Regions from separate parts of the Kocuria sp. MNB10 genome, predicted to be linked through region 2. Evidence: predicted binding sites of a transcription regulator. Region 2 holds the regulator's gene; the other holds the start of a gene.
What was found. The regulator HrcA, encoded in region 2, represses chaperone genes, less so after heat shock. The targets are predictions, from matches to a motif close to TTNGCACTCGNNNNNNNCGAGTGCNAA.
Positions count from the first base shown of each region.

Region 1: a site for HrcA is predicted at 14,532-14,558, ahead of ACW9PK_RS05035 (Hsp20/alpha crystallin family protein). Genes of this name have one in related genera too.

Region 1 is NZ_CM133411.1:1,116,392-1,132,444, forward strand. It holds gene hpaH (2-oxo-hept-4-ene-1,7-dioate hydratase) at 1-439, opposite strand, end outside; gene hpaD (3,4-dihydroxyphenylacetate 2,3-dioxygenase) at 476-1,642, opposite strand; gene hpaE (5-carboxymethyl-2-hydroxymuconate semialdehyde dehydrogenase) at 1,693-3,228, opposite strand; gene ACW9PK_RS04980 (GntR family transcriptional regulator) at 3,349-4,038, opposite strand; gene ACW9PK_RS04985 (fumarylacetoacetate hydrolase family protein) at 4,067-5,590, opposite strand; gene ACW9PK_RS04990 (hypothetical protein) at 5,747-6,091, shown strand; gene ACW9PK_RS04995 (FAD-binding monooxygenase) at 6,275-8,161, shown strand; gene ACW9PK_RS05000 (Dyp-type peroxidase) at 8,213-9,448, opposite strand; gene ACW9PK_RS05005 (NAD(P)H-dependent flavin oxidoreductase) at 9,583-10,596, opposite strand; gene ACW9PK_RS05010 (NUDIX hydrolase) at 10,679-11,113, shown strand; gene surE (5'/3'-nucleotidase SurE) at 11,348-12,205, opposite strand; gene ACW9PK_RS05020 (1-phosphofructokinase family hexose kinase) at 12,425-13,387, opposite strand; gene ACW9PK_RS05025 (GNAT family N-acetyltransferase) at 13,449-13,928, shown strand; gene ACW9PK_RS05030 (ChaB family protein) at 13,992-14,411, opposite strand; gene ACW9PK_RS05035 (Hsp20/alpha crystallin family protein) at 14,671-15,165, shown strand; gene ACW9PK_RS05040 (MMPL family transporter) at 15,315-16,053, opposite strand, start outside.
Region 2 is NZ_CM133411.1:2,829,924-2,845,976, reverse strand. It holds gene hemW (radical SAM family heme chaperone HemW) at 1-125, shown strand, start outside; gene ACW9PK_RS12945 (DUF4870 domain-containing protein) at 131-562, opposite strand; gene ACW9PK_RS12940 (DUF3097 family protein) at 776-1,654, opposite strand; gene hrcA (heat-inducible transcriptional repressor HrcA) at 1,818-2,840, shown strand; gene dnaJ (molecular chaperone DnaJ) at 2,895-4,037, shown strand; gene ACW9PK_RS12925 (16S rRNA (uracil(1498)-N(3))-methyltransferase) at 4,034-4,795, shown strand; gene ACW9PK_RS12920 (GerMN domain-containing protein) at 4,818-5,774, opposite strand; gene ACW9PK_RS12915 (PhoH family protein) at 5,919-7,004, shown strand; gene ybeY (rRNA maturation RNase YbeY) at 7,052-7,507, shown strand; gene ACW9PK_RS12905 (GTPase Era) at 7,560-8,609, shown strand; gene ACW9PK_RS12900 (LCP family protein) at 8,706-10,316, shown strand; gene leuA (2-isopropylmalate synthase) at 10,488-12,242, shown strand; gene recO (DNA repair protein RecO) at 12,334-13,092, shown strand; gene ACW9PK_RS12885 (isoprenyl transferase) at 13,172-13,963, shown strand; gene ACW9PK_RS12880 (quinone-dependent dihydroorotate dehydrogenase) at 14,150-15,244, shown strand; gene ACW9PK_RS12875 (DUF3043 domain-containing protein) at 15,317-15,949, opposite strand.

The sequences.
Region 1 (16,053 bases), 1.2 Mb from region 2:
TCTCGAGGCGCGAACTGAGGATCTCCAGCGCCGGGACCACGTACTCGGTCGCGCGCAGGACGTCGAAGATGGTCACGTTCGGCCCGGTCAGCTCGTCCCGGAGCACGAACGCGAGTTCCACCTCGATGCGCACGTTCGAGTACTGGTCGTGGCGGATCACGGAGCCGTTCTCGTACACCTGGTCCGCGAAGATCGCCCCGTAGTCCGGTTCGGTGATGCCCGTGGCCTCCTGCATGACCTTGGACGTCAGCCCGATCTTGCGCCCCACCAGCCGACGTCCGGCGGCCTCGCTGCGGCGGCGCCACTCGTTCTGCACCGCGTAGGAATCCTCCACGGTCATCTCCGGGTACTGCTGCGTGAGCCGCGGAATCATGGTGCGCTCGCGCTCGGCCGCGGCCAGATCGTCCGCGATCTTCGTGATGCGTTCCTTCTCCAGCATGGTGTCTCCCTCGCGTTGGTCGTGGAAGCCGAACGGTCAGAGCTGGTGACCCAGCTTGTACTCGCCCTGCTTCCACTCGGGCATGGACTCGTCGCCCTCGGAGGGGCGGGTGTAGGAGAAGCCGTCCGCGCCGATGGTCGCCGCGAGCTCGGACTCCTCGGTGCGGGCCACGACCTCCTGCGGGTTGCCGTCCAGGTCCAGCACGAGGGAGGCGTCCGTGTACCAGGACGGAACCACGGGGGTGCCCCACCAGTCGCGACGCTGGTTGTCGTGGACATCCCACGTGACCACGGGGTTGTCCGGGTCACCCGTGTAGTAGTCCTGCGTGTAGATCTCCACGCGGTGACCGTCCGGGTCGCGCAAGTACAGGTAGAAGGCGTTGGACACGCCGTGGCGGCCGGGGCCGCGCTCGATCATGTCCGAGCGGCGCAGCGCACCGAGCTTGTCGCAGATCGCCAGGATGTTGTGCTTCTCGTGGGTGGAGAAGGCCACGTGGTGCATCCGGGGACCGTCGCCGCCGGTCATGGCGGTGTCGTGCACGGTGGGCTTGCGGCGCATCCACGCGGCGTACACCGTGCCCTGCTCGTCCTGGATGTCCTCGGTCACGCGGAAGCCCAGGTCCTGCATGAACTTGGTAGCGCGGGGAACGTCCGGGGTGACCTGGTTGAAGTGGTCCAGGCGCACCAGGGCACCCGGGGTGTAGAGGTCGTAGCGCCAGGCCAGGCGCTCCACGTGCTCCACGTCGTGGAAGAACTCGTACGGGAAGCCCAGGGGGTCCTCCACGCGCACCGACTCGCCGATGCCCTTGGTGAAGCCCTCCGCGCGGCGTTCCACGCGGCAGCCGAGCTCCTCGTAGAAAGCCACGGCCTTGTCCAGGTCCTCGGGGGTGTGCACACGGTAAGAGAACGCGGCCACGGCGGCCACGGGGCCCTGGCGCAGCACCAGGTTGTGGTGGATGAACTCCTCGATCGAACGCAGGTAGATGGTGTTCTCGTCCTCCTCCGTGACCGTGAGTCCCAGCACGTCCACGTAGAACTCGCGGGACTTCACGAGGTCCGTGACCACGAGCTCCATGTACGCGCAACGCAGGATGTCCGGCGCGGGCACGGACGGGGTCGCGATGGGGTTGTCGGCGGTGATCGGGGCTTCCTGCGAAACGTAGAAGCCCGAGGACGTCATTGTCCGATCAGCGGGATTCGTCATGGTGTGTCCTTCTCGTGGGTGGTACCGGGTTGTTGGAGGAGGTGGGACGCTCAGGCGTCCATCTTTTCGGCGGCGTCTTCCTGCTTGCCGAACACGGGGTTGTGCACCTCGCCCAGGTTGATGTGCACGGCCTGCTGGTCCGTGTAGAAATCGATCGAGCGGTAGCCGCCCTCGTGGCCCAGCCCGGACGCCTTCACGCCGCCGAACGGCGTGCGCAGGTCACGCACGTTGTTGGAGTTGAGCCACACCATGCCCGCCTCCACGTTCTGCGCGAAGTTGTGGGCACGCTTGAGGTCGCTCGTCCAGATGTAGGCGGCCAGGCCGTACTTGGTGTTGTTAGCCAGCTCCAGGGCTTCTTCCTCGGTGTCGAACGGCGTGATCGCCACGACCGGGCCGAAGATCTCCTCCTGGAAGATCCGGGCGTCCGGCTTGACGTCCACGAACACCGTGGGGGCCACGTAGTTGCCGGTCTCGAAGCCCTCGGGGCGGCCGCCACCGGCCACCAGACGGGCTTCCTGCTTGCCGATCTCCACGTAGGACATGACCTTCTCGTAGTGCTCGGGGTGCACGAGCGCGCCCACCTCGGTGGACGGGTCCGAGGGCAGACCCACCTTCACGCGCTTGGCCTGGGCCGCGTAGCGTTCCACGAACTCGTCGTAGATCCCGCGCTGGACCAGGATGCGCGAACCCGCGGTGCAGCGCTCGCCGTTGAGGGAGAACACGCCGAAGATCGTTGCGTTGATGGCGCCCTCCAGATCGGCGTCGTCGAACACCACGGCCGGGGACTTGCCGCCCAGCTCCATGGACAGACCCTTGAGGAAGGGCGCGGCGTTGCCGAAGATGATCTGCCCGGTGCGGGACTCGCCCGTGAACGAGATCAGCGGGACGTCCGGGTGCTTCACGAGCGAGTCACCGGCGTAGCCCTCCTCGCCGTACCCGTTGACGAGGTTGAACACACCGGCCGGGACACCGGCCTCCTCGAAGATGCCCGGCCACAGGGACGCAGACAGCGGCGTGAACTCGGCCGGCTTGAGCACCACGGTGTTGCCCGTGGCCAGGGCCGGACCCAGCTTCCAGGACTCGAGCATGAACGGGGTGTTCCACGGGGTGATCAACCCGGCCACACCGATCGGCTTGCGGTTGACGTAGTTCACCTGGCGGCCGGGGACCTTGTAGGCGTCGTCGATCTGGGCGACGATCAGGTCCGCGAAGAAGCGGAAGTTCTCCGCGGCGCGGCGCGCCTGACCCAGTGCCTGGGTGATGGGCAGACCGGAATCGTAGGACTCCATAGCGGCGAGCTGGTCACCGCGGGACTCCACGATGTCCGCGATCTTGTGCAGCACCCGGGAGCGCTCGCGGGGCAGCATCTTGGGCCAGGGCCCCTCGTCGAACGCCTTCTTGGCCGCGGCCACGGCGGCCTCGATGTCCGCCTTCTTACCGGAGGCGGCCTTGATGTAGGGCTCGTTGGTCACGGGGTTGAGCACGTCGAACGTGTCCCCGTCCAGGGAATCCACCCATTCGCCGTTGATGTAGTGGCGGATGGACTCGGGAAGGTTCTCGGGCTCGGTGTCCTGCAGAGCTGCCATGGGATGACTCCTCCAGTCGATGACTTCTGACGGGTTGCTTCTGATTGCGTGTTCTTGATGGACCGGTCCTGACCGGGCGCGCCCGGCCGGCGGCCCGATCGGTACGGGTGGGTCGGTGGTTCACGAGCTCCGGCGCTGCGGCTCCTCGTGGGTGTCGGCGCGGCTGCTGAGGTAGCTGCGCAGGGTCGCGGAGCGGTGCTGGCGCACGGCGCGCTCCACGGCATCGGCCGGGGCGCGGGTCTCGATGAGGTGCAGGATGTGGTAGTGCTCGTTGACCGAGGCGCGCGCACGTTCGGGGATGAACGAGAACGTGGAGGTGCGCAGGTGGTTGAGCCGTTCCCACTCGACCATCACGAGGTCGTTGAGGCGTTCGTTGGGGCACCGGCACGCGAGCACCCGGTGGAACTCGTGGTTGGTCTCGGTGAACGCCTGCGGGTCGAAGTTCTTCAGGGACGCCTCCAGGGAGACGTTGAGCTGGCGGGCGTGCGCGAGGTCCGCCGCGGTCATGTGTTCCGCGGACAGCGCGGTGGCCGCACCCTCCAACAGACCGAGGGTCTCCATGCTGTAGCGGTACTGCTCACCGTTGACCATGGAGACGCGCGCACCCACGTTGCGCTCGAAGGTCACGAGGCCCTCCGCCTCGAGCCGCCGGATGGCCTCGCGCACGGGTACCACGGACATCTCCAGGGTCTCCGCGATGCTCGCGAGCACCAGGCGGTAGCCGGGCGAGAACGCCTGGGTCATGATCTGGCTCTTGATCCAGTCGTAGGCACGCTGGGCCTTGCTGGGGGCCCCGGTGGTCGTGGTCATGGATTCCTCGGTTCGCTAGGGGTGTCGGTCAGTCGTCGGAGGCGGGGTGTTCCGCCAACCACTGCTGGAATTCTTCCTTCCACTGCCCCGTGGGCGGGAAGAGCCCCTTGACGGGGTTGCCCTCGGCGACGCGCTCGGCCACCCAGGCGTCCTCGTGCTCCTTGGCCAGGGCGGCGTCCACGACGTCCTCGGCGAGCTCGCGCGGGATCACGATGACGCCGTCGTCGTCACCCACGATCACGTCACCGGGCAGCACGGTCGCGTTGCCGCACGCCACGGCGACGTCCTGGTCCCACGGGACGTGCCGGCGGCCCAGCACCGCGGGGTGCGCGGTCTGCGCGAAGACGGGCAACCCGATCTCGGCGACGGCCGCGTAGTCGCGTACACCGCCGTCGCTGACCACTCCCGCCGCGCCGTTGAACTTGGCGCGCAGCGCGAGGATGTCACCGAGCGTGCCGGAACCTGCCGCCCCGCGGGCCTCGATCACGATCACCTCACCCGGGCCCACGGCGTCGAAGACCTGCTTCTGGACGTTGTACCCGCCGCCGTGGGATGTGAAGAGATCCTCGCGGTTGGGCACGAAGCGCAGGGTCCTGGCCGTGCCGACCATCGTGGTGCCGGGCGTCTGCGGGTACACGCCCTCGATCACCACGTTGTTAAGTCCGCGCTTGCGCAGCTCCGCGGACAGCCCGGCCGTGGGCGCCTTCTCGAGCTTGGCACGCAGCGCCTCGGGCAGCGCGGCGTCGGAGTCCCGCAACCCCGCGGCCTCGCGGGAACCCCACGCCTCCTCGCGCTGCTTGTCGTCCACGGCGGGCATGGCGCCCAGCCCCTCGTCGAAGCTCTCGTCACCCTCGGTCACGTGGCTGATCAGGCGGCCCGACGACGGCGCTCCCGCCACCTCCGGCGCGTCCACCTCGATCTCCACGACGTCCCCGGGCTGTGCGACCGAGGAACCGGCGGGGGTGCCCGTGAGGATCACGTCCCCCTCCTCGAGGGTCAGGTGCTGGGAGAGGTCCGCCACGAACTGGGCGAGCGGGAAGATCATGTTTTCCGCCGCAGTGGTGTCCTCCTGGACCAGCTCACCGTTGCGCCACGTGCGCACGCGCAACTGCTCCGGGGAGATCTCGCGGGCGTCGATCAGGGAGGGGCCCAGCGACGTGTAGCCGTCACGTCCCTTGTTGCGCAGGTTCGAGCCCTTGTCCGCGGCGCGCAGGTCGTAGAGACCCCAGTCGTTGGCGGCGGTCACGGAGGCCACGTGGGACCACGCGTCCTCAAGGGAGACGTTCTTCGCGGGCGTCCCGATCACCAGGGCGATCTCGCCCTCGAACGCGAGCAGCTCGGTGCCGGCGGGGCGTTCCACCGCGGCGCCCGAACCACCCAGCGAGCTCGCGGGCTTGAGGAAGTAGGACGGGACGGCGGGCTTGCGACCGCGCTGCGCCGCACGGGACTCGTAGGCCACGTGCACCGCGATGATCTTGCCCGGATCCACGGGAACCGGCTGTCCAGGGGCTCCGGATGAAGCCTGCTGAGCGTTCTGGGGGTTCTCGGTCACGGCCACGGCCACTGCCTCCTCGTCAGAATATTATTTGAAATCGTATATTATCTATATATTCTGGGCAAGTGGCGCGGATCACATCACCTCCCCCTGGGACACCCGGGCGGCGCACCCACCCCAGAGAACCAGACTCGCCGGACGGAGGAGTCACACATGGCGACCCACGATCCCATCACCCACGAAACAACGGCCAGAAGTGCCACGCGGCGTCGTGAGCAGCGCAAGGTCGTGGCCGGAACCATCATCGGTACCCGTATCGAGTGGTACGCCTTCTTCCTCTTAGCCTCCGCCGCGGGACTCGTGTTCAACCACTTATCCTTCGAGCCCATAGACCCCCAGGTGGCCACTCTTGTGGCCTTCGCCACAGTGGGGCTGAGCTTCCTCTTCCGCCCCTCGGGGCGTTCCTCGCACGGCCCCTCGTTTCCGTATTCCCGTGCACCCGGGAGGACCATGGGGCTGGAATGGTTACCCAGAACACAGATCGTATATGATCCGTGACACACTCTTTCGACGCCACCGAACCACCCCGGGGCGGGCAACGTGGCCCGCACCCGCCGTACGGATCTCACCGGTGGAACCGCACAGCACGGACGCCGCCCCGCGGCACGTCCGCGACTCGGACCCGGATCCCGGACCTTGCGGGAACGCCCTGCGAGATCACCGCACAAACCAGGAGAAGGCATGTTATTTCACCAGAACGGATACGTCTCCGAGGATCCCCGGATCGAGGAGCCCCGCGGCTACGGCGTGGACCGTCCCGAGGACCTGACCGACACCATGGACGTGCTGATCGTGGGCACGGGACCGGCGGGTGTGATCGCGGCGGCACAGCTGTCCCAGTACCCGGACGTCAACACGCGCATGATCGAGCGCCGTCCGGACCGGTTGGAGATCGGCCAGGCGGACGGTATCCAGGCCCGCAGCGTGGAGACCTTCCAGGCCTTCGGTTTCGCGGAGGAGATCACACAGGAGGCCTACCACCTGCGCGAGATGTGCTTCTGGAACCCGGACCCCACCAACCCGCAGAACATCGTGCGCACCGGCCGCCCCGCGGATGACCCCCACGGCGTGTCCGAGTTCCCGCACCTGATCGTGAACCAGGCCCGCGTGCTGGACTACTTCCTGCGCTCGGCCGAACGCGGCCCGGCCCGGATCACCCCCAACTACGGCATCGAGTTCGTGAACCTGGAGATCGACCAGGACCAGGAGTACCCCGTGGCCGTGACCGTGCGCTACGCCGCCGGTGAGCGCGAGGGCGAGGAGCGCACGGTGCGCGCCAAGTACGTCTTCGGGTGCGACGGCGCGTCCTCCCGCGTGCGCAAGGCGATCGGTCGCACGCTCAGCGGCCAGGGTGCCCACCACGCGTGGGGCGTCATGGACGTGCTCGCCAACACCGATTTCCCGGACATCCGCACCAAGTGCGCGATCAACTCCGTGAACGGTTCCATCCTGTTGATCCCGCGCGAGGGCGGGCTGCTGTTCCGCATGTACGTGGATCTGGGCGAGGTCCCGGAGGACGACAACCACGAGATCCGCAAGACCCCGGTGGAGGAGATCATCCGCCGCGCGAACAAGATCCTCAACCCCTACAGCGTGGACGTGAAGTCCGTGGCCTGGTCCTCCGTGTACGAGGTGGGCCACCGCCTCACGGACCACTTCGACGACGTCGACACCGAGGACCGCGGCACCCGCGTGCCCCGCGTGTTCATCGCCGGGGACGCGTGTCACACCCACTCCGCCAAGGCCGGCCAGGGCATGAACGTGTCCATGCAGGACGGCTGGAACCTGGGCTGGAAGCTCGGGACGGTGCTCTCCGGGCGCGCGGACGAGTCGCTGCTGGACACCTACTCCGAGGAACGTCAGGTGATCGCCAAGAACCTGATCGACTTCGACCGTGAGTGGTCCACCCTCATGGCCACCCCCCAGGACAAGCTGCCGGATCCCACGTACCTCGAGGACTTCTACGTGAAGACCGCGGAATTCCCGGCCGGGTTCATGACCGAGTACCAGCCGTCCCTGATCACGGCGGGTACCGACCACCAGGACTTCGCCGAGGGCTACCCGGTGGGTAAGCGCTTCAAGTCCGCCCGCGTCCAGCGCGTGTGCGATTCCATGGTCGTGCACCAGGGTCACGAGGCCACCGCGGACGGGCGCTGGCGCATCCACGTCTTCGCGGACAGCTCCGTGGCCGGGGCGGATTCCCCCACCACCGCGTTCGCCGAGTGGTGGCAGAACGATCCCTCATCCCCGCTCGTGGCACTGCGCCGTGATGACGACGGCGATGCCACCCTCTTCGACGTGGACGTCACCTACCAGCAGCCCTACACGGACGTCGACATCACCAAGGTGCCGCGCGCGTTCAAGCCGCAGGTGGGCCCGTTCGAGCTGAACTACTGGGAGCGCGTCTACGCCGCGATCCCCGGCGAGGACGTCTTCGACGTGCGCACGATCAGCCGCGACGGCGCCGTCGTGGTGGTCCGCCCGGATCACTACGTGGCCGCAGTCCTGCCGCTCGACGCGACCGACGAACTCACCGAGTTCTTCGGGAAGTTCCTGCGCAAGAACTGACCCTGCCCCCGGGGGTTACTCCCGGGGGCCGTGACGAGGCCCGGGCCGGGCTCAGCGGGTGATGACCACGCTCGCCTCGGACGTGTTGACCCGGAACGTGAGGGTCTCCCGGAAGTAGAGGTCCACGGTCTCCGCGGTGTGGGACGAGTAGCCGATCGCGGCGTCCAGGCCCAGGCGCAGTTCGGTCTTGGCGCGGGCCACGGCGTCCGGGGACTCGCGAACGTCCTGCGGTGCGGTCACCGGGTCGTTGTCGCTCGCGGGCGCGTTGCCCTGGATGTCCGCGGCCAGGTCGCTCACGTGTCCTGTTCCCAGGGCCGAGAACTCGGCGCCCGCGGGGTCCGCGTCCGGGGCGCCGTCGCGCGGGGGCACCGTGGTCGGGTCCTCCAGAAACGAGCGCGGCGGCGCAAAGAACAGGGACCCGTGACCGCGGTGGAGAAGTCCAGGATGCGGTCGTCCGTGCCCGGGGGGATCGCCCAGGAACATGTTCTCGAGCATGGTCTCCGCGACGCCCGGATCCGCGGGGTAGCTGATGAAGTACGTGCCGAACTCCTCGGTGCCCACGCGACCGAACGGCACGTTGTCACGTATGATCTCGCAGGCCTGGCCGTCCACGTCGTCGAGGTCGTTGAGGGCCACGTGCGAGTTGGCGGGCTTGTCCTCGTCCGAGAGCTCGATGTCCTCGAGCTTGGTTCGCCCGATCACCAGCTTCTGCTCCGTGACGGACAGTGCCTCCCACGCGCCCATGTCGTGGAGGTACTTCTGCACGTGCACGTAGCTGCCGCCGCGGCAGGTCGGGTCCTGGTCACCCACGACCGCGACCGTGAACGCGTCCTCGTCCTCCGGGTTCGCGGTGCCGTCCACGAAACCCAGCAGATCGCGTTCCTGGAAGAATGTGAAGCCCTGCACCTCGTCCACCACGTCCATGTGCGGGCCCAGGCGCTTCATGAGGTGCTTGGCCAGCTCGAAGCACATGTCCTGGGAGACCGCGCGCAAGTGGATCAGCAGGTCCCCCGGGGTGGACACGGCCGCGTGCACAGGACCCACGATCTCCGGGAACGGGTGCAGGTCCTTGGGGCGGGGCGCATCGTAGAGCCGGTCCCACGCATCGGAGCCGATACCGACCGCGCACAACAGGTCACTCGTGGGGACGCGGAACGAGACCGCCTTGGTGAGGTCCGAGACTCCCGTGAGGATGTCCGCGACCTCCGCCTCCGATCCCTCCTCGATGGTCAGGACCAGGAACATCGCGGACTTGGCCGGGGCGGCCACGATCTTCCGAGTGGGCATGGGCTCTCCATGGGTGGGCGGTGCGCCACCCGGATGCTCACGCGCCCTGGACGTACCGAGCGCGGTCGATCCGGGGTGGGCGGGTGTGCTGTCCTTCCCACGCTAGCCTTCAGGTACCGCCCCGCGGCAGTGGGTCACAGCCCCCGGAAGAGTTCCACGATCTCCGCCGCGCTCGTGTCCCGGCACGCGCCGAAACCGGTGCCCGCCCACAGGTTCAGCCCCTCGGCGTCGCCCGCGGACGCGGCCCGCAGCGGCGCCGTCATGTAATGCACCTGCGGGTAGCCACTCACCTGCGCAGATCCGAGTCGGTCGGTGAACCCATTACGCAGGGCGCGGGCCCAGCGGCCCGAGAACGCCCGGGTGACCACGGTGTCCCTGCCCCCGCCGTTCAGCAGGGCCTCCCGGTGGGCGGGTTTGGTCCCCGCTTCCCGCGCGGTGAGGAACAGGGTGCCCACTTGCACCGCTACGGCTCCGCGGCCGAGCAGGTCCGCGGCGTCCTCGCGACTCGCGATCCCGCCCGCGGCGATCAACGGGATCTCGCTCAACTCACGCGCCTGGTCGAGCAGTTCCGCGGTGCTGATGTCCTCCGGGGTCGTGGCCTGGCCGTGTGTGGCCCGGTGTCCGCCCGCTTCGCGGCCCTGCACCACGATCGCGTCCGGTGCGAGTTCCACCGCGGCCTCGACTTCCCGCGCGTCCGTGGCATTGAGGACGACGACGCTGCCCGCCTCACGCAACCGCGCGACGTCGGCCGCTCCCGGCAGTCCGAACGTGAGCGAGACGAGGGGCACGGGGTTGGCCACGAGGTGATCCAGCTTGGCCGGGTAGTCGTCATCCGTGAACGGGCCCGGCTGCGGTGCGGGGACGTCCAGGTCGGCGGCCACGGGGGCGAGGGCTCGCGCGTACGCCTTGAGCTGCTCCGGATCGGAGGGGTCCCGTTCGGGGACGAAGAGGTTGACCCCGAAGTGGTCCGTGCGTGCGGCGACCTCACGGATCTCCTCCGCCATGACACTCGCGGATTTGTAACCCGCGGCCAGCATCCCCAGTCCGCCCGCTTCCGCCACGGCCACGGCGAGCGCGGGGGTCGAGGGGCCACCCGCCATGGGCGCCTGCACCACGGGTACGGACAGATCGTGCAGGGGGTTCGTCATCGTGGCTCCTTATAGTGGGGGCGTGCCGGATTCCCATGATGCCAGTCCCCTCACCAGCGCCGACAGGACCCCCTCACGTCCCGTGATCAAGGTGACCGGCGTGGTGCTGCGGCGCGCCTCGGACGGGGCGGTCCTGACCGTGCGCAAGCGTTCGACCGGGATGTTCATGTTCCCCGGGGGCAAGCCAGAGGGGGACGAGACACCGCTGGAGACCGGGATCCGCGAGGTCCGGGAGGAACTGGGGATCTCGCTGACCCCGGAGCAGTTGCGCCCCGTGGGGGAATGGCACTCGGATGCCGCGAACGAACCCGGTCACGCGCTGCACAGTCACGTGTTCGTGAGCACCGTGCCGCTCACCGACACCCCCGTGCCTGCAGCGGAGATCGTGGAACTGCGGTGGCAGCCCCTCGCGGGTGCGGAGGACGTCACGGACCTCGCTCCCCTGGCTCGGTTGCACGCTCTCCCGGCGCTGCGTGCCGCGTCCAGCGGGGCGTGTGTCTCCGGCTGCGAGTCGTGAGGCACGCGGAGGCCACCGGCAAAGTTTGAGGCACGTAGAGACCCACCGCGGATTTTCAGGCACTCCAAAGCCACTTAACCGCCCGAATACTGGCTTCCGCGTGCCCAGCGTTTCGATAGTGGTTTCCGCGTGCCCAAAGGTTTGTGAGGGTCACATGGGCGGGCATTCCCGGGGCGGGTCACTGGGGTATCGCCGTTTCACTCTGTTCCACGCCACGACAGCAGAGGCTCCGGGTCACGTGCGGCGCATGACCGTGGCGGCGTCCACGGTGACGTCGTCGAGGGGGGCGGGTGCGGCGTCGTCGGCGGAGGGATCGCGAGGGGTGATGCCCAGAGCGTCCGGGGCGAAGGTGCGCAGGGTCTGGTGGGGGTCGTCCACCGGGGCGCGCAGCAGGGTGGCCGTGGCCCAGCCGTGGGTGAGGAGGTAGTGGTCGCTGTCGGGTTCCTCCGGGCCGGTCTCGGCGCTGTAGGTGACGGCGATGTGCTTCTCGTCCCCGCGGCCGATCTGCGCTTGCACCGCGCCGAAGCCCGCCAACCGCGCGGGTTTGAGTCCGCGGAGGCGTTCGGGGGCGACGTCGGGGACGTTGATGTTGAGGATCCACTCGTCGAACGGACGGGTCTCCCATCGCTCGAGCGCGAACCGGGTGACCAGGTGCGCGGTGTCCCAGTGCTGCGGCGCGCCGGACGTGATGGACACCGCGATGCCGGGGATCCCGTGGGACGCGGCCGTCAGGACCGCCCCCACGGTACCGGAATGCAATGTGGCCTTGCCCGTGTTCGCGCCCAGGTTGACCCCCGAGAGCACGAGATCGGGCCGCTGGCCGAACGCACCATAGGACGCCAGGAACGCGATCAATGCGGGTGCGGCCTTCACGCCCACGCAGTCCACGTCGCGCGGCATCCCGGGCGGCGCGGCTGCGACGAGCGCGATCCGGCCGTCGATCTCCTCCCCAGACAGGGAGGAACTCGCACCCGAGTACTCCTCGGCGGGTGCGGCCACCTTCACCGTGTGCCCCCGATCCAATGCAGCGCGCACCAAAACCGCGAGCCCCGGGGACGAGATGCCGTCGTCATTGGTGACCAGGATGTGCATGTGCACCATGGTGACACGCGCCCGTCACGCGGACCAGAGCCCGGTATTCGGGCCATGCCACCCAGGAGGACCAACCCGGTCACGCTTCACACGGGCCGAACTGCCCGCGACCACGTCCGGTCAGGGTGCACTGGGCGTCAGACCGAACTGCTCGGCGCGTCGAGCCGGAGCCGGGTCGTGGCACCGAATCGGAGAGCCACAGGTCAAGCACCCGGAACGTCAGGACAGCGTGCGCACCGTGATCTCGCGGGCGAACTTCTCGATGGTCGTGCGGTTGCCGGTCCCCAGGCCGCGGCGCGCCACGTTCAGCGCTCCCGCTGATGCACCGAGGGCCACGGCCTCCACGAGATCGAGACCGCGCGCCAGACCCACCGAGATCCCCGCGGTCATCGAGTCCCCCGCCCCTCGGTGGTCCAGCGGTGTGATGGACGGCGCGGAGACCTCCCGCACGGAATCCTTCTCCACGAGCAGCGCGGGGTCCTTGGCGCGTGAGATCACCACGGCGCCCGCACCGCGTTCGAGCAGCATGTGTCCGGCGCTCACCAGGGCCTCCGCGGTGTCCTCCGCGACGAGCTCGAGATCGAGCACCTCTTCGTGGCTGATCTTGAGCACGTCCACGTTAGCCGCCACGGCCGCCAGTGCGGGCTTGCCGCTGAGGTCCGCGACCACGGTGGTCCCGGCATCCCGCGTGTCCCGGATAAGGCGGCCGAAGAACGACGCCGGCACCACGTCCCCGGGTTCGGCCCCGGTAACCGTGAGGACGTCCGAGGCGAGCGCGTCCACGAACGCCGTGCCGTAGAGATCGTCCAGTTCATGGCGGGAGAGCTCCGGGGGCGGCATGTGGGCCACGGTCTCCCGGTCCTCACCGCGCAGGTCGTAGACGTATCCACCGTTGCCGTATCCGTAGCGCACAGCATTGACCTGCATGCCCAACCCGTCCAGCATGGTGCGGATCAGCGAGCCCAGTTCCCCGCCGAACGGCCCGCTCACGGACACGTCCACCCCCAGCGACCCGGCCATCCGGGCGACCCACAGCCCTTGCCCGCCGGGGTGCATGTGCACGTCCGACTCGTGGGAACTACGGTTACGATGCGCAGCCGGTTCCGTGATTTCCGTGATCAGCAGCGGAGTGGGAACCAGGATGGAGATACGCGGCTTGGGGCCGGGGCGGGTCTCGGTCACGAACGAAAGCTACCTGACACGGGCGCTGGTGAACAGCACACCAAGGTGTCACCATGGTGGGATGAACGTCACCGCACCGGTTCGTATCGTGGAAGGTCAGGCCGCCAGTGAGCACACGCTGCGCGCCCTGAGCGCGTACTTCAGCGAGTTGAACAACCGGATCGACGGCGGTTTCGATCCCGAACTCACCGAGGTCACCGCCCCGGAGGACGTCACTCCGCCGCACGGGGATTTCTTCCTCATGACGGATTTGGTCACGGGCTCGGTCATCGCGTGCGGCGCGGTGCGCAAACTCGACGATGACCGCGTGGAACTGCGCCGGATCTGGGTCACCCCGGAACACCGCGGACAGGGCCACGCGCGCACCCTGGTGCGGGCACTCGAGAACAAGGTGCGCGCTTTCGGCGCCACCACGGCCGTGGTCTCCCTCAACGAGGAGATGACCGAGGGGATCGCGATGTTCCGCAAGCGCGGCTACGAGCCCGTGGATTCCTTCCACGACGCCACCACGGCCTCGGTCTTCCTGGCCCGCCAGTTGTAGACCCACCGATCGCAGGCCAGCAGTCACAAACCCGCAGGGTATGAGCCCGCCGAGCGGTGAACCTCAGTCGCGGGCCTCGCGCGTCTTCTTCCGGTTGGCCTTGTCGATCGCCTCGACCAATTCGTCCTTGGCCATGTCCGAGCGTCCCGTGATGTCCAGTTCCTGGGCGAGTTCGTACAGGTGCTCCTTGCCGGCATTAGCGTCCACCCCGCCGGCGGTGTCCTCCGAGTTCAGACCGCCCTTCTCGGCGCTGTCGTCCGAGGGCCCGTTGTGCTCCTTGGGCTCCCAGTGGTCCCCGACCTTCTCGTGGGTGTGCTTGACGGCCGACCACGCGGTGCGCGCCGCCCGAGCGTCGTCGTGGTATTCCTCCTGCGCCGAGTCGTAGGTCTGCGCGAACGTGTCCTGTGCGTTCTCGTCCGAGCGTTGCAGCGTGGACGGGATCTCGTCCTGACGCGCGTGGCCGTTCTTCTTCGCCTTGGGCACGGGGGCCTCCTCAAAGCGTTCGGGTGTCACTGGTGACTCGATCTTACGCGCCGCCGACGCCGCTGCAACAGGCCCGCCCGCTGCTTGAGTCAGTGCCACTCAGCTTTCGTGCGTCAATGACTAGCACTTCCGTCGACAGCCTGCTACATTAGACGTTGTTGAGTCACAAAGACTCAAGAAACGTGATGGCTCCACGCGGGTAATCGACCGGATCGCGGGGCACAGCACGTGGGTGCCGCAGAGTGAAGGAGTAATCGTCATGGCTACATTCGACCCGTTCTCCGAGGTCCAGAACTTTGCCAACCAGGTCCTCTCTGGCCGCAACGGCCTGGAGCAGATGCCCATGGACCTCTACCGTCAGGGCGCCAACTATTACCTTGCCGCGGACCTGCCGGGCATCGATCCCACGAGCGTGGACGTGGACGTGGACGGTCAGCTGCTGACCATCCGTGCGCAGCGTCGTCTGCCCTCCGCGGAGAAGGACACCAAGTGGATCGTGCGCGAGCGCCGCAGCCACTCGTTCGTCCGCCAGCTCAACCTGGGCCAGGGCATCGACACGGAGAACATCACCGCCGCGTACGACAACGGCGTGCTGACCGTGACCATCCCCGTGTCCCCCAAGTCCCAGCCGCGCAAGATCCAGGTGGCCACCGGCCAGGAACACCACGACAACGTGGTCCTGGAGCACGACAAGGGCTCGGACGAGGACCGCTCGCAGAACGTGCAGAAGGACTCCGAGGGGTCGCAGGACTGAACAGGGCCGATCAGGACCGGCCCTTCACCGGCGCTGACCGGCGAATCCACCCGGTCGGAACAAGCCTGCTCAATCGGGGGCTCACCGCCCCATGACATGACTGTGCCCCGCAGGTCACCCTGCGGGGCACAGTCATGTTCACGACGGGGTCAGCGGTTCATCCACCGCACCACGTGGTCGAGGTCCTCGGACGCGCGGGAGGACCAGACCATGAGCGCGTACACGTGCGGTCCGCCCTCGCAGACCACCGCGGTGGTGTCGACGTTTGCTCGCACCAGCTCGGCCACGAACTCCATGGTGTCCGGGTAGAGCATGTCCCGGTCACCCTGCAGCACGAACGTGCGGGGTAGTCCGCGCACGTCGCCGAACGCGGGGCTCACCATGGGGTCAGTGACGTCCCGTGTGCCGGCCCACCAACGAGCGGCGGCCCGAGCGCCGTCGGTACCGAGCATGTGGTCCGCGTCCCGGTACGCCTCGATCTGGGGGTTCGTCACCGTGGTGTCCACCCACGGGGCCATGAGGATCAAACCCGCCACGCCGAGATCATCCGCGTCCCGCAGTCGCATGGCCTGGGCCAACGCCAGACCACCGCCGGCGGAGTCGCCCGACAGGAAGACGCGCGGGCCGAACGAACGGGCCAGGTCCCACACGCCGTCGGCGAGTTCGAGCGCCTCGTCCACCGTGTGATCGGGGGCGAGCCCGTAGCCCGGCACCACCACGGTGACCCCGGTGCGCTGCATCAGGGCGTCGATCCAGCGCCAGTGCACCGTGGTCATGGGGTTCACGTACGCTCCGCCGTGCCAATGCACGACCACCGGGGCGTCCGCCCGGGTGATGGCTGCCTTGGGCCGCGCGACGATGACCGGGTACCCGGCCACCATGACCTTC
Region 2 (16,053 bases):
CGGTGGCCGGATTGATCGCCGACGGCTGGCTGGACGGCGCCGCCGCCCTCCGCGGGTCCGCGGTCCTCACGGACGCGGGGCGTCTGATGGCCGACGCCGTGACGCGCCGCTTGCTCGACTGGTGACCGTGTCAGGAGTTGCGGGCCGCGAACTTGTCGTAGAGGTGGGTGTTGAACCGGTACTGGTGCGGTTCGCCGCGGTTGACCTTCACGCCCGCGCGCACGGAGGTGATGGCCAGGAACAGCCAGGTCACGGCGGCGATGACCGAGAAGAGCCATCCGATGAACGGGATGAGTGAGAGCACGATGCCCGCGAGGATCACCAGGGTGGGCAGCATGGTGTAGTTGGCGGCTTCCCGGGATTCCTGAGCGGTGAAGGGACCGCGGTCCTTGAACACCCGGTGGATCATGTAGCTGGGCAGTACGCCCACCACGCCACCCAGGTGGGCGAGGGTGGCCCACTGCCGGTCCTGGGACACGTCCAGGGGTTGCGCCACGGGGGCCACGGACTCGAACGGAGTCTCGGCGGAGCGAGTGGAGGGGGAGGGAGCAGCGTCAGTCACGAGCGGGTGTGCCTTTCACGGGCGGTAGCCATCCGGGTCGGAGGACGCCGGTGCTCCCATCCTACGGTCGTTCCCGCGTGGCTCGCGCCGGACGACGACGCCAGGCGTCACCCACGCTGGTGGTCACCGCTAACGCGGGTCACCGAAGCCGTAGACCACCGGCTGCGAGCGCCGTCGACGTCGTGGGTCACCGCAGGTCAGGCGCAGCCCGGGTCAGGAATCGGCGGCGTCCGGGGCGGTGAGGAAGTCGATGAGCTCCTCCACGCGGCCCAGCAGGGCCGGTTCGAGGTCTGCGTACGTGTTCACTCGTGCAAGGATCGCCTGCCACGCCCGCCCCACGTCCTGGGGTGTGCGGTGCGGCAGGCCCAGCGCGCGTGCCATCCCGGTCTTCCAATCCACCCCGCGCGGGATCACGGGCCACTCCCGGATCCCCAGGGCGCTGGGCTTCACGGCCTGCCAGATGTCCACGTAGGGGTGTCCGAGGATGAGCACGTTGTCCCGGGCACCCGGGACCGCGAGCGCCTCCTGGGCGATCCTGGACTCCTTGGAGCCCGCGACCAGGTGGTCCACGAGGATCCCGAGCCGGCGCTGCGGGCCGGGGTGGAACTCGGCGATGGCTGAGGGGAGGTCGTCGATCCCGTGCAGGGGTTCCACCACGGTGCCCTCGACCGCGAGGTCGTGGCCCCACACCTTGGCCACGAGCTCGGCGTCGTGGTACCCCTCGACCCACACACGCGACTCCTTGGCCACGGACGCGCGCAGGTTCTCGACCTCGACCGACCCCGAACGCGTGATCCGGGGCTTGGCCGGGGCGCTGCGGGTCTCGGGCGGGCCCAGCCGCACGGGTTCGCCGTCCAGGAGGAAGCCCGGGCCCAGGGGGAAGGACTTCACGCGCCCGTGCCGGTCCTCCAGACCCACCACGCGCATCCCGCCGATGGTCTCCACGCCCACGACGGCGCCCACCCACCCGGTCTCCACGTCCTCGAGCACCATGTCCCGGGCCACGGGGACGTCCCGGGAGACGGGACCGGTGCGGGCGACGTCGGGACTGCCTAGGTCCCGGGGACCCCAGGACCAGCCGGATGCGTTCACGGGCGACTCCTCCACGTCGTGCCGCGGCGCGAGCGCGCCGCCGGGCAGGCGAATCAGCCGCGAGCGTATCAAAATCGGCCCCTGACCCACGGGCCCCGGACGGCCAGGATTAGCACTGTGAACTCTTGAGTGCCAGAATTGCCAGCAACGGGAGGTGAGACACATGGAGCATCCGCGCCGAGCGCAGATCCTGCGCGCCATCGTGGAGGACTACGTCCATTCGCGTGAACCCGTGGGGTCCAAGGCGCTCGTGGAACGCCACCGCCTACCCGTCTCCTCCGCCACGGTGCGCAACGACATGGCCGCCCTCGAGGAGGACGGGCTGATCGTGGCCCCGCACACGAGCTCGGGGCGGATCCCCACGGACCGAGGTTACCGCGAGTTCGTCAACCAGATCGCAGCTCTGGAGCCCCTCACCTCCGCCCAGCGCCGCGCGATCCAGGTGTTCATGGACGGCGCCCAGGACCTGGACGACATCATGGAGCGCACCGTGCGCCTGCTCGCCCAGCTCACCCACCAGGTGGCCGTGATCCAGTATCCCGTGCGCACCGGGATCACCGTGCGCCACGTGGAACTCGTGGACGTGGGAGACGCCCGCGTACTCGTGATCCTGATCCCCACCACCGGACGCGTGGCCCAACGCACCGTGGAACTGCCCGTCACCCTGACCGAGGCCCAGCTGCTGGAGCTGCGCGCCCACGTGCTCGCACGCCTGCTCGGCAGGCCCGTGGAAGACGTCCCCGACGCCGCCGTGACCCTGCCCCCGGCCCTGCCCGAGGAACTGCGCGACGCCGGGACCGCGGTGACCGGGGCGCTCGCGGTGCTCGCAGCGGTGTCGGACGAACACCGCCTGGTGATGGCCGGGACCGCGAACCTCGCGCGCTTCAGCGGGGACTTCCCGCAGAGCATCTCCCCGGTGCTCGAGGCGCTTGAGGAACAAGTGGCCATGCTGCGATTGTTGTCCGAGATGCAGCAGGACGAACGCGGGGTCGCGGTGCGCATCGGCTCCGACCACAGCGACGACCCCCTGGCGGAGGCGTCCGTGGTGGCCACGGGTTACGGTCCGCACGCCGCGTCCAAGGTGGGAGTCGTGGGGCCCACACGCATGGACTACCCCACGACCATGGCCTCCGTGCGCGCGGTGGCCCGCTACCTGTCCAAGAACCTGGGGGCTGAGCGCACGTGAGCGCCGCCCGCCCCGCTCGACCGTAGAACCGACGAAAGAAGAAACGACGACATCGTGAGCGATCACTACGAAACCCTCGGCGTGAGCCGGGACGCCAGCGCCGAAGAGATCAAGCGCGCCTACCGCAAGAAGGCCCGCAAACTTCACCCGGACGTGAACCCCTCACCCGAGGCCGCCGAGGAGTTCAAGCGCGTCTCCCACGCCAATGACGTCCTCTCCGACCCGGACAAACGCCGTGTCTACGACGCCACAGGCAACGAGAACGGCACGGACACCGGCTTCGGCGGGGGCTTCCCCGGAACGGGCTTCGGCTTCTCCGACATCTTCGAGACGTTCTTCCAGGGCGCGGGAGCCGGTGGCCAGCGCGGCCCCCAGTCCCGCACCCGCCAGGGCCAGGACGCCCTGATCAACGTGCGGATCTCCCTCAAGGACGCCGTGTTCGGCATGGAGAAGGACATCACGGTGGACACCGCCGTCGTGTGCCCCACGTGCCAGGGCACGTGCTGCCAGCCCGGCACGAGCCCCGTGACGTGTACCATGTGCCGCGGCTCCGGCCACATGCAGTACCAGCGCCAGTCCATCCTGGGCATGGTCACCACCCAGGCCCCGTGCTCCCAGTGCAACGGCTTCGGCACCGTGATCGAGAGCCCGTGCCACGAGTGCTACGGCGAGGGCCGCGTGCGCGACCGCCGCCCCCTGACCGTGAAGATCCCCGCCGGCATCCAGTCCGGCAACCGCATCCGCCTGGGCGGCCAGGGTGAGGCCGGCACCGCCGGCGGACCCAACGGCGACCTCTTCGTGGAACTGAAGGTGGACCCCGATCCCACCTTCCTCCGCGAGGGCGACGATCTCCACGCCCGCCTGCGTATCCCCATGACCGCCGCCGCGCTCGGCACCACCGTGAGCCTCGAGACGTTCGACGGCGCTCGCACGGTGGACGTCGATCCCGGTACCCAGTCCGGTGCGACCGTCACGCTCGACGACCTGGGTGTCACCCACCTGCGGGGCAAGGGCCGCGGGGACCTCAAGGTGCACTTCGAGGTGGAGACCCCCAAGGACCTCTCCTCCGAACAGCGCGAACTGCTCGAGCGACTCGCCGAGCTGCGCGGTGAGGAAGCGGCGGACGGCACGACCGTGAACACCAACCACTCCGGTGGGTTCTTCTCCCGGTTGCGGGACCGGTTCAACGACCTGTGACCAACCCCGTCTTCCACGTCCCCGCCGGGGACCTCTTCCGGGCGCACCCGGGGGAGGTCCTGGACGTCGTGGGTCCCGAGGCCAAGCACGCGGTGACCGTGCGGCGCCTGCGCGCGGGGGAGGCCCTGGACCTCGTGGACGGGCACGGCACCCGTGCGGTGTGCACGTTCGACTCCGGGGCCAAGGACCGGATGAGCGTGACCGTCCACGAGATCCACCACGACGCCGCGCAGCAGCCGGAGTTCACGCTGGTGCAGGCACTCGCCAAGGGGGACCGGGACCTGCAGGCCGCGGAGGCCGCCACGGAACTCGGGGTCTCCCGGGTGATCCCGTGGCAGGCGGAGCGCAGCATCGTGCGCGTCCACGCGGACCGCGCGGCCAAACTCATGGCCAAGTGGGACTCCACCCTGGCCGCGGCGGCCAAGCAGTCGCGGCGCGCCCGCTGGCCCGAACGCGGTGACTGGGTGGACACCGCGGGTCTGGCCCGGCTGATCGCTGCGGAACCCCAGATGCTGTGGCTCGTGCTGCATGAATCGGCGAGCCCACGTTGGTCCACCCCGGACGTGACCCGGTGGGGTGATCGGTCCCGGATCGCGGTGATCGTGGGCCCGGAGGGAGGGATCGGTGACGGAGAGCTCGAGGCGTTGTGCGCCGCCGGTGCTCAGCCGATGCGCCTGGGAACCACTGTCATGCGATCGTCCACCGCGGGACCCGCGGCACTGGCCGCGCTGCACGCGGTGCTCGGGCTCTGGGACTGACCCGGGACCCAACGGGGAGGGCTCAGTCCCCGGCGCGCACTGTGATCGCGTGATCGTCGGACACGGTGGTGCCGGAATCGTCCGTGCCGCTCACGCGCACGGTGTACGTCCCGGGGTCGAGCGTGACACTCGTGCGTAGTTCCGTGCCCGTGGTCGGATCCGAGCCGGGGGAAGCGGGTGCGATGTTCCCACTGTGCACGACGCGGTCGTCCTCGAGCACCTCCCAGAGGGCGTCACGCACCGAGGGCAGCACGCGGGCGAAGACCGTCACGGGGCTCTTGGGTTCCGCCCCGGTCTGGGGGTCGACGAGCCACACGGGCGCGGCCAGTGCGGGGTCACGCGTGAGCGGGGCATGAAGTTCCACGGCTCCGAAGGCCTTGTACCCGCTCTGCCCGTTCACGAGGACCCGCACCTCCTTGGCCGTGGACGAGTCCAACAGCCCGGCGGTCACAGCCGCCGCGGAGACCGTGTACACCATTTGCTGCAGTGCGACCCGCGCGTCCTGCGGGGAGAGTTGGGAGGCGAACGCGGCGGCGGGCAGGTCCACGGTGATGGTTCCGTCCGGGGACACGGAGGTGCCCACGGTGTCCACGGCGGACCACAGGGACCGGTAGTCCGGGTCCGCGGGGGTGGCCGAGGTGACCATGAGCGCCGCCTGGGCCACGGGGTCGGTCGTGTCCTGGGAGGTCGGGGTGCGGAACTCGCGGAACAGGTAGCGCGATTGGTCCCCGGTGCCCACCCAGTACACGGGGGCCTGTTCGGTGGCCACGCCTTCCATCGCGGTGTCCGTGTTCATGGGCGCGGAGGCGATCCCGGGGGCGGCTTCGGAGTTGTGGTCCGGTCGGTCGGCGGCGGTCCCGCACGAGGCCACGACCGCGGCGAGCGACACGGCGAGCGCCCCCGTCGCGGCGCGCCGAAGTCCGCCGGGCGCGGTGGCACGACGACGCTGCGGCTCGGTCGTTCCTGCGGGATTTTTCACGGCTACACAACTTACCCACCGGGAGCCACGGGCGCTAACGTCGCACGTGGATCCGGGCGGACCGTTATGGGATTGCAACCTGCGGCGCGCGAGCCCGTCGGTCCCGGCGGGTCCAGGTCCGCGCGCACCGGTAGGCTGGACCCGATGAGCGAACCAACCGAAGGGACCGAGGCACTGAGCACTCCGCCCACCGAACGAACCCGCGTCACCGTGCACGTACCGGATCGGGAGACCGCCGTCCGGACCTTGGGTCACGGGGACGCGACCTTGCGTCTGCTCGAGCAGCAGTTCCCGGCCGTGCGGATGACCGTGCGGGACCTGGACGTGGCCCTCGAGGGGCCCGTGATCGACACCCGCCTGGCCGCCTCCCTGCTCGAGGAACTTCTCACGATGGCGCTGCGCGGCACCGAGATCACCGAACGCACGGTGCTGCGCGTGGCCCGCATGATGCGTGACGCCCAGGACCTGCGCCCGTCGAGCGCGCTGTCCACGAGCATCCTCTCCACCCGGGGCAAGACCATCCGGCCCAAGACCGTGAACCAGAAGACCTACGTGGACGCGATCGACGAGCACACCGTGGTCTTCGGGATCGGGCCCGCCGGTACCGGCAAGACGTACCTGGCCATGGCCAAGGCCGTGCGCGCCCTGCAGGCCAAGGAGGTCAACCGGATCATTCTCACGCGTCCCGCGGTGGAGGCCGGCGAGCGACTGGGCTTCCTCCCAGGTTCGCTCAACGACAAGATCGACCCCTACCTGCGTCCCCTCTACGACGCCCTGCACGACATGATGGACCCCGAGTCCATTCCGCGGCTCATGGAGGCCGGGACCATCGAGGTTGCCCCGCTGGCCTACATGCGCGGGCGCACCCTCAACGACGCCTTCGTGATCCTCGACGAGGCCCAGAACACCACCCCGGAACAAATGAAGATGTTCCTCACCCGTCTAGGCTTCGGCTCACGGATCGTGGTTACCGGTGACGTGACCCAGGTGGACCTGCCCGGGACCACCAAGTCCGGACTGCGCCAAGTCCAACACGTGCTCGGGAAGATCGACGACATCGCGTTCTGCGAACTGACCTCCGCGGACGTGGTGCGCCACGAACTCGTGGGCGAGATCGTGGCCGCCTACGACCAGTTCGACACCACCAACCGCCACCGCGTGGAACGAGCCCGCCGCAAGGACGAACGCCGAGCGGCGTCGTCCGAGCGCACCGAGGGAGACACCCCGTGAGCGTGGCCTTCGACCTGCCCTGGGACACCCCCGCCGAACAGGCCGAGCTGCCCACCGCCTACCGCGCCGTGGACACCGACCAGCTCGAGGCCCTCGTGGACCTCGCCTTCACCCGCTGGCACCTGCACCCCGACACCGAGGTCAGCATCGCCGTGGTGGACGAGACCCGCATGGCCGAACTGCACGAACAGTGGCTGGACCTGCCCGGTGCCACCGACGTCATGTCCTTCCCCATGGACGAACTGCGCGAGGGCACCCCCGACGACCCTAGCCTGGGCGTGCTCGGGGACGTCGTACTGTGCCCACCCGTGGCCGAACGCCAGGCCGCGGCCGCCGGCCACAGCACCCAGGACGAACTGTGCCTGCTCACCACCCACTCCCTGCTGCACCTGCTGGGCCACGACCACGCCCACGAGGACGAACGCGCCCGCATGTTCACCGCCCAGCGCTCGCTGCTCGAGGAGTTCCTGGGCCGGGACGCGCCCGTGGAGACCATGACGTGAGGCGCCGCACCGCCTCCGACCCCCGCACCGACTGAACGACCGAGGACCCGCGATGACCCAGCCCACTGAACAGCCCGCTGACTTCCGCGCCGGTTTCGCCGTGTTCGTGGGCCGGCCCAACGTGGGCAAGTCCACGCTGACCAATGCGCTCGTGGGGCGCAAGGTCGCGATCACGTCCAACCGTCCGCAGACCACGCGGCACACCATCCGCGGGATCGTGCACCGCACCGACGGTCAGTTGATCCTCGTGGACACCCCCGGCCTGCACCGTCCGCGCACGCTGCTCGGTCAGCGGCTCAACGACGTCGTGGCCCAGACCCTGGGTGAGGTGGACGTGATCGGGTTCTGCGTGCCCGCGGACCAGAAGGTGGGCCCGGGGGACCGGTACATCGCCCAGCAGGTCGTCGCCGCCGTCGGGCGCACCCCCGTGGTCGCGATCGTGACCAAGGCGGACCTCGTCCCCCAGCAGCGCCTCGCCGAACAGCTCGTGGCCGTGAGCGAGCTCGGGCGCGAGGTCGTCACCGAGGAGCGCGCCCAGCGCGACGCACGACGACGACGTCGCGACGCGGCGCCGTCCGCCAAGGGCACCGGCGGTCGCCCGGCCGCGCAGCGCACCGAGGACACGCCGGCCGGATGGGCCCACGTGATCCCCGTGAGCGCGGCGGACGGCTTCCAGATGGACGAGATCGCCGAGCTGCTCGTGTCGCTGATGCCCGTCTCCCCGCCCCTGTACCCGGAAGGGGACCTCACCGACGAGCCGGAGGTCACCATGATGGGCGAACTCATCCGCGAGGCTGCGCTCGAGGGCGTGCGGGACGAACTGCCCCACTCGCTCGCCGTGGTCGTGGACGAGGTCTCCGAACGTGAAGGCCGCTCACCCGACAACCCCATGCTGGACGTCCACGCGAGCCTGTACGTGGAACGGGACTCCCAGAAGGCCATCGTGATCGGCAAGCGCGGTGCGCGACTGCGCGAGATCGGAACGCGCGCCCGAGCCCAGATCGAGTCTCTACTGGGCACCCGGATCTACCTGGACCTGCACGTCAAGGTCGCCAAGGAATGGCAACGGGACCCCCGACAGCTGTCCAAGCTCGGGTTCTGAGCGGATACACACCACACGTCAACCCGGTGCCGTAGCCTGACCTACCAGTCAGGGCCGCACGCCCCGCCCGATCCGAGACCCCAGGAGACGTCACCGGTGGATCCCAGCTCAGCACCACGCCGGAGCCGCCGGAGTTCGCGTACGAGCGCGCCGTGGAGTACGCACCCCGCCCGCCGCACGGATCGCGACGGCGAGGCGTACGACCTGCGCCAGACCGGACGTCATCACCGCGCCCATGTCCACCGCTCCTCGGTACGCAGGATCGCCGTGATCCTGGCCGTGTTCGGGCTACTGGCCGTACTCGGCATCGGCGGGATCGCCGCGCTGCGCCTGACCGGCAACCTCACCTCGAGCCCCCTGAACCTCTCCGACGGTGCCGAGAACGTGGACGACGGCCCCCTGGACATCCTCGTCATGGGCTCGGACACTCGCCACGGCCAGGGCAACAGCGAATACGGCAGCGAGGACGACGCCGAGGGCCGCACCGACGTCATGATGCTCGTGCACGTGACCGAGAACCGCGACGCCGTCACCGTGGTCTCCTTTCCCCGGGACCTCATGGTCAGGATCCCGCAGTGCACGGACCCCAAGAGCGGCACCGTGTACCCGGCCACGACCGGGATGCTCAACAGTGCGGTGGAACACGGCGGCCCTGGGTGCACCGTGGCCGCGATCAACCGACTCACCGGCGTGAACATCGACCACTTCATGCTCGCCGACTTCAACGCCGTCAAGGAACTCTCCAGCGCCGTGGGCGGCGTGCAGGTATGCGTCAACGAACCGGTGGATGACCCCAAGTCCGGGCTGCGCCTGCCCGCCGGGATCTCCTCCGTGGAGGGCGAACAGGCACTCGCGTTCCTGCGTTCCCGCGCGGCGTTCGGCAACGGTGGGGACGAGGCCCGCATCCGCTCGCAGCAGTCGTTCCTGGCGTCCCTCACGCGCAAGATCCAGGCGGACGGGACGCTCACCAACCTCCCGCAGCTCTACCACATCGCCGAGGTGATGACCCAAAACCTGCACGTGGACCAGGGGTTGACCTCCATCCCCACCCTCGTGGGCATGGCCGGTGCGCTCAACGGCATCGATCCCGGCCGGATCGCGTTCGTGACCGCGCCGTCCGAGCCCTACCCGCAGGACCCCAACCGGTTGCAGCTGGAAGAGAAGCCCGCCGAGCGGCTCTTCGAGACCCTGCGTCGGGACGTCTCCGTCACGGAGGCCCGCGACGCGCCGGCGGCGTCCCCCGGGCCCTCCCACGCGATGGGGGAGACCGCTACCCCCGTGCCGAGTGCCACGCACCCCACCGAGCCGGCGGCATCGCCCACCGCGACCGGCCCCGCCGTGGACCCGTCGCTCGTGCCGATCACGGTGAGCAACCGCACGGACGCCGGGGGCCGGGACCACCAGCTCGTGAGCGTGCTCGAACGCGCCGGCTACGACCAGGCGCGCACCGCGTCCTCCGGCACGCAGCTCGCGGCCACGCAGATGTTCTACAACCCCAACTGGGCGCTGGCCGCGGACGACGTCGCCGCTGTCCTGAACGTCTCACCGAGCCAACTCGTGGCGAGCTACGACGTGCCCGGGATCGAGGTCGCGGTGGGCCAGGACTTCCGTAGCGGTGACACGATGGACCGCAACGCCGCCCTGCCCGAGGACCTGCAGGGCCAGACCGCGGAGCAGTTCACGTGCCAGGAGACCGCGGCGGGGTAACGATCCGGTGTGCCGGTGACCTAGTGGTACGTTGGATCACATGCGGCAAGGGATGACGCTACTCCTGCTTACGTGCCGCAGCGGGGCCTGAACCGATCCTCACGGCCGACCACCCGCTGCGGAGTTCCGTGGTGCCGGCCCACAAGCTTCTGATCGAAAGGCCCCCTTCCCATGAAGAATTTGCAGCGTCCCTCCGGAATGCCCGTCCACAAGTACACCCCGTACCACCAGAACTTCCCGTTTGACATGTCCGACCGCACGTGGCCGGACAAGGTGGCCACCACGGCCCCGCGCTGGTGCGCCGTGGACCTGCGGGACGGAAACCAGGCGTTGATCGACCCCATGGACTCCGAGCGCAAACTGAAGATGTTCCAGTTGCTGGTGAAGATGGGCTACAAAGAGATCGAGGTGGGCTTCCCGTCCGCCTCGCAGACTGATTTCGACTTCGTGCGCACCCTGGTCGAGGACGACCTGATCCCGGAGGACGTCTCCATCCAGGTGCTCACGCAGTCCCGCGAGCACCTGATCGAGCGCACGTACGAGGCAATCGAGGGCGCACCGCACGCGATCGTACACCTGTACAACTCCACGTCCACCCTGCAGCGACGCGTGGTCTTCGACCGCGACATGGACGGCATCGTGGACATCGCCCTGACCGGTGCCAGGTTGTGCCGCAAGTACGAGGAACAGCTCAAGCACACCGACGTCACGTACGAGTACTCCCCGGAGTCCTACACGGGCACCGAGCTCGAGTTCGCCGCGCGGATCTGCAACGAGGTCGCCGAGACCTTCGAGGTGGGTGACGGTCGCAAGATGATCATCAACCTGCCCGCGACCGTGGAGATGGCCACTCCCAACATCTACGCGGACTCGATCGAGTGGATGGGCCGGCACCTGTACCACCGCGACGACATCATCCTGTCGCTGCACCCCCACAACGACCGCGGGACCGGTGTGGCCGCCGCCGAGCTGGGCTACCTGGCCGGGGCGGACCGGATCGAGGGGTGCCTGTTCGGCAATGGCGAGCGCACCGGCAACGTGGACCTGGTGACCCTGGGGTTGAACCTGTTGACCCAGGGCGTGGACCCGCAGATCGACTTCTCGGACATCGAGGAGATCCGCCGCACGGTGGAGTACTGCAACCAGTTGCCCGTGCCCGAGCGCAGCCCGTACGGCGGTGACCTGGTCTTCACCGCGTTCTCCGGTTCGCACCAGGACGCGATCAAGAAGGGCTTCGAGGCCATGCAGCGGGACTCGCAGGAGCGGGGCGTGGACATCGATGACATGGAATGGGCCGTCCCGTACCTGCCGGTCGACCCCAAGGACGTGGGCCGCAGCTACGAGGCCGTGATCCGCGTGAACTCCCAGTCCGGCAAGGGTGGCGTGGCCTATCTGCTCAAGAGCGAGTACGGCATCGACCTGCCCCGCCGGGCCCAGATCGAGTTCTCCGGGGTCGTGCAGAAGTACACCGAAACCTCGGGGTCGGAGGTCACCGCGCAGCAATTGTGGAAGATCTTCACCGACGAGTACCTGCCCGCCAAGGACGGCGGCGGCGAGCTGTGGGGTCACTACCGCATCACGTCCATCTCCACCCATGCCGAGGACGAGGGCAACACGGTCCTGGAGATCGGCCTGGACGTGGGCGGCGAGCACCACGAGCGCACCGCGCACGGCACCGGGCCCATCGACGCGCTGATTCAGCTGTTCAACGCGGAGGGCGTGGACGTGCGCCTGCTGGACTACACCGAGCACACGCTGTCCGCGTCCGCGAACGCGCAGGCCGCGAGCTACGTGGAGCTCGCCGTGGGTGACCGCGTGCTGTGGGGTGCGGGGATGGACAACAACACCACGCGAGCGTCCCTGAAGGCCGTGATCTCCGCGGTCAACCGCGCCGTGCGTGACGCGCAGTTGGCCCAGCAGGACTGAGCGCGCTCCTTCCCTTCTCCGACGACTCCGCTGCGGGCACCCGGGTGCGCCGCAGCGGAGTCGTGTCCGGGGTAGGTGGCACAATGACCCGATGGCCCGTTCAACCTTCGCATCGCGTAGCTATCGGGACGACGCCGTGGTGCTGCGCACCTACGACCTCGGTGAAGCGGACCGGATCGTGATCCTGCTGACGGCCGAGAACGGCCAGGTCCGGGCGGTGGCCAAGGGGGTGCGGCGCACCAAGTCGCGGTTCGGTGCGCGCCTGGAACCCTTCCACGTGGCCCAGGTGCAGCTCGTGCACGGACGGAACCTGGACATCGTGTCGCAGGCCATCGGCAAACGGGCATACGGGCAGAGCATCGTGGCCGACTACGAAAAATACACCGCCGCGGCGGCCATGGTCGAGACCGCGGAGAAACTCACCGCGGACGACTACGACACCGCAGTCCAGCACTACCAGTTGCTCGTGGGAGCGCTGTCCGCCCTCGCGCGTGGTCTGCACGAACCGGGGCGCATCCTGGACTCTTACCTGCTACGCGCCGTCGCCCTGGCCGGTTGGACGCCCAGTTTCGTGGACTGCGCACGGTGCGGGGCTCCCGGGCCCCATCGCTCGTTCTCCGCGGCCCTCGGCGGTGCGGTGTGTCCTCAGTGCCGTCCGCCGGGATCCGCCGCGCCCAGTGCGGCCACGTTCGTGCTGCTGGACGGGCTGCTGCGCGGGGACTGGTCCACGATCGACGCCGCCGACACCAAGACCGCGCGCGCAGCTGCCGGGTTCGTGGCGGCGTACATCCAATGGCACATGGAGCGCACGGTGCGTTCCCTGGCCCTCGTGGATCGAGGGGACGGCTGAGGCGGGGAGTGCCCGCTACTCGGTGGGAAGTTCTAGGGTGGGGGAGGACCACCCCGTCGCTTCTCGAAAGGATCCCCGCATGAGCCGCTTCGCCCCGCCGCCGCCCCATCCCAGCGGTGCCACGGTGCCCGCCCTGGATCGCGATGCCATTCCCCGACATCTGGCCCTCGTGATGGACGGCAACGGCCGCTGGGCCAACGACCGCGGACTGCCGCGTACCGAGGGGCATCGGGAGGGTGAGCGAGCCCTCATGGAGGTCGTCGCGGGAGCCATCGACCTGGGGATCCCGTACGTGTCCGCGTACGCGTTCTCCACGGAGAACTGGAAACGGTCCCCGGCCGAGGTCGCGTTCCTCATGAACTTCACGGGGGACGTGATGTCCCGCCAGCTGCCCACGTTCAAGGAATGGGGGATCAAGGTGCGGTGGGCAGGGCGGCGCCCCCGCCTGTGGAAGTCCGTGATCAACCGACTGGAGACCGCGGAGCGCGAGACCCAGGACAACGATGTCATCACGCTGACCATGTGCGTGAACTACGGCGGTCGCGCGGAGATCGCCGACGCCGCGGTCGCGATGGCTCGGGACGTCCAGGAGGGGCGGCTCACGCCCGGGTCGATTACCGAGGACATGGTCCAGCGGTACCTGGATGAGCCCCAGTTACCGGACGTGGACCTGTTCCTGCGGTCCTCGGGAGAACAGCGGCTGTCCAATTTCATGCTGTGGCAGTCCGCATACGCGGAAATGATGTTCCTGGATATCCTGTGGCCGGACATGGACCGCCGTGTGCTGTGGCGTGCGGTAGAGGATTACGCTCACCGCAACCGACGATACGGGGGAGCGATGGATCAGACGGCCCCGGCCACGGGGGAGTAACCGCCGAATTGGGTCCTCAGTATTTAGAGTTTCAACTGAATATTGATACTTATAATTCGAGTTTAGATTGAGACTGTATCTAACCTGAACTCGTCTTCCCGTCGTATCAGCGCCCACTTGGCATACCCGCCGGTGATGCGCCCGAGGTGGTCCGGGAGCGGGCACCCCGTGTGAAAAACTGGCCCCATGCGCGTGTACCCCGCTTTCTTCAATCTCGTTTTCTCCTGGATGGACCCGGAACTCGCCCACACCGTGGGGTTCGCGGGGATCAAGCTGGCCCGCCGTGTGGGCCTGGGGCGGGTGCTGCACCGCCTTACCCGCCCGGATCCGGGCAACGAGGTCCATGTCATGGGGCTCACCTTCCCGTCCCCATTCGGTCTGGCCGCGGGTTTCGACAAGGGCGCTACCGGTACCCACGCGTTAACGAACCTCGGCTTCGGCCACGTGGAGATCGGCACGGTCACGGGCCAGGGTCAGCCGGGCAATCCCCGTCCGCGGCTGTTCCGCCTGGTCGAGGACCGCGCCGTGATCAATCGTATGGGCTTCAACAACGACGGCGCGGAGGCCGTGGCCCCGCGAGTGGCCTCGGCACTGCAGAGCCTCGCCCAGGACGCCGCCCGTACGCATCGTGCGCGCCCCGTGGTGGGCGTCAACATCGGCAAGACCAAGGCCGTGGGTCTCGAGGACGCCACGGACGACTACGTGCGCAGCACCCGCGTGCTCGCCCCGTATGCGGACTACCTCGTGGTCAACGTTTCCTCCCCGAACACCCCCGGACTACGCCAACTCCAGGAGCTCGACGCGCTGCGACCGCTGTTGCGAGCCGTGCGGGAGGAAGCGGACCGGGTCACGTCGTGGCACGTGCCGCTGCTCGTCAAGATCGCCCCGGACCTCGCGGACCAGGACGTCCTCGCGGTCGCGGACCTGGCCCGGGACCTGGGGCTGGACGGCATCGTCGCGACAAACACCACGATCGCCCGCGAGGGGCTCGGTCTGCGCAGCGACGCACAGGACGTGATCGCGTGTGGAGCCGGCGGACTCTCGGGGGCGCCCCTGCGGCGTCGTTCCCTCGAGGTGCTCAAGCTGCTGCGAGGTCACGTGGGGGAGGACCTCGTGCTCATCTCCGTGGGAGGCGCCACGAGCGCCCGGGACGTGATCGAGCGACTGGACGCCGGTGCTTCCCTGGTGCAGGGCTACACTGCGTTCCTGTACGAGGGGCCGTTCTGGGCGGCGCGGATCAATCGCGGCCTGCGCCGTGCCGCACGGCGCACCTCGCACTGAGGACCCACGGAACCGATGGAACGAGGGGCCGGCCCATCATGGTGGGCCGGCCCCTCGCGGGTTCTGCGGGTGTTACTCGGGACGCTCGCCCCGGCGCACCTGCGGCTTGGGCAGGCGCATGCGGCGCATCGTAAAAGTACGCATCGCGGCGTACCAGCGGGTGCCGGGCTGGACGGTGCCGAACGTGCGGCGCAGTGCCGCGTGCAGTCGGTTGGACATGATGATCGCGTCGATCACGCACAGGATGATGTAGCCGTACACGACCCAGATCAGTGTGATGGCCACGGACTGCACCGGCAGGAACATCAGGACCAGGATCAGCAGCAGGAAGATCAGCACGTACTCGCCGATGTTGAACCGGGAGTCCACCCAGTCCCGGGCGAAACGGCGCTGGGGCCCGGCGTCCCGCGGGCCCAGGTAGCGTTCGTCTCCGGCGGCCATGCCGGCCTGTGCCTGGGCGCGCCGTTCCCGTTCCGCGATCCTGGACTCGGCTTTGGCGGCCTTGCGGTCCTCCGGGATCAGGGGTCGGCGACGCGCGGCCTCCTGCTCCTTGCGGGTGGGGGTGGGGCGGCCTTTTTTGCCCTCGGGCGTCCTCCCGCCACCGGGCTGCCCACCGCGGTCGGTGGGGACGGCGGGATCGGCCGTGGCGCGCGCGCCCACGGCGGTGGATCCCGAGGATTCAGCTGACTTCTTGCGTCGAAACACCCGACAAGCCTACCGGAGTGCCACGACGTCACCGCGCGCGTGACAGGAGGCAACCGAACGGGCTTGCCACGGTGCGCGCCGAGCTCCCGCCGTTAGGCTGGGCC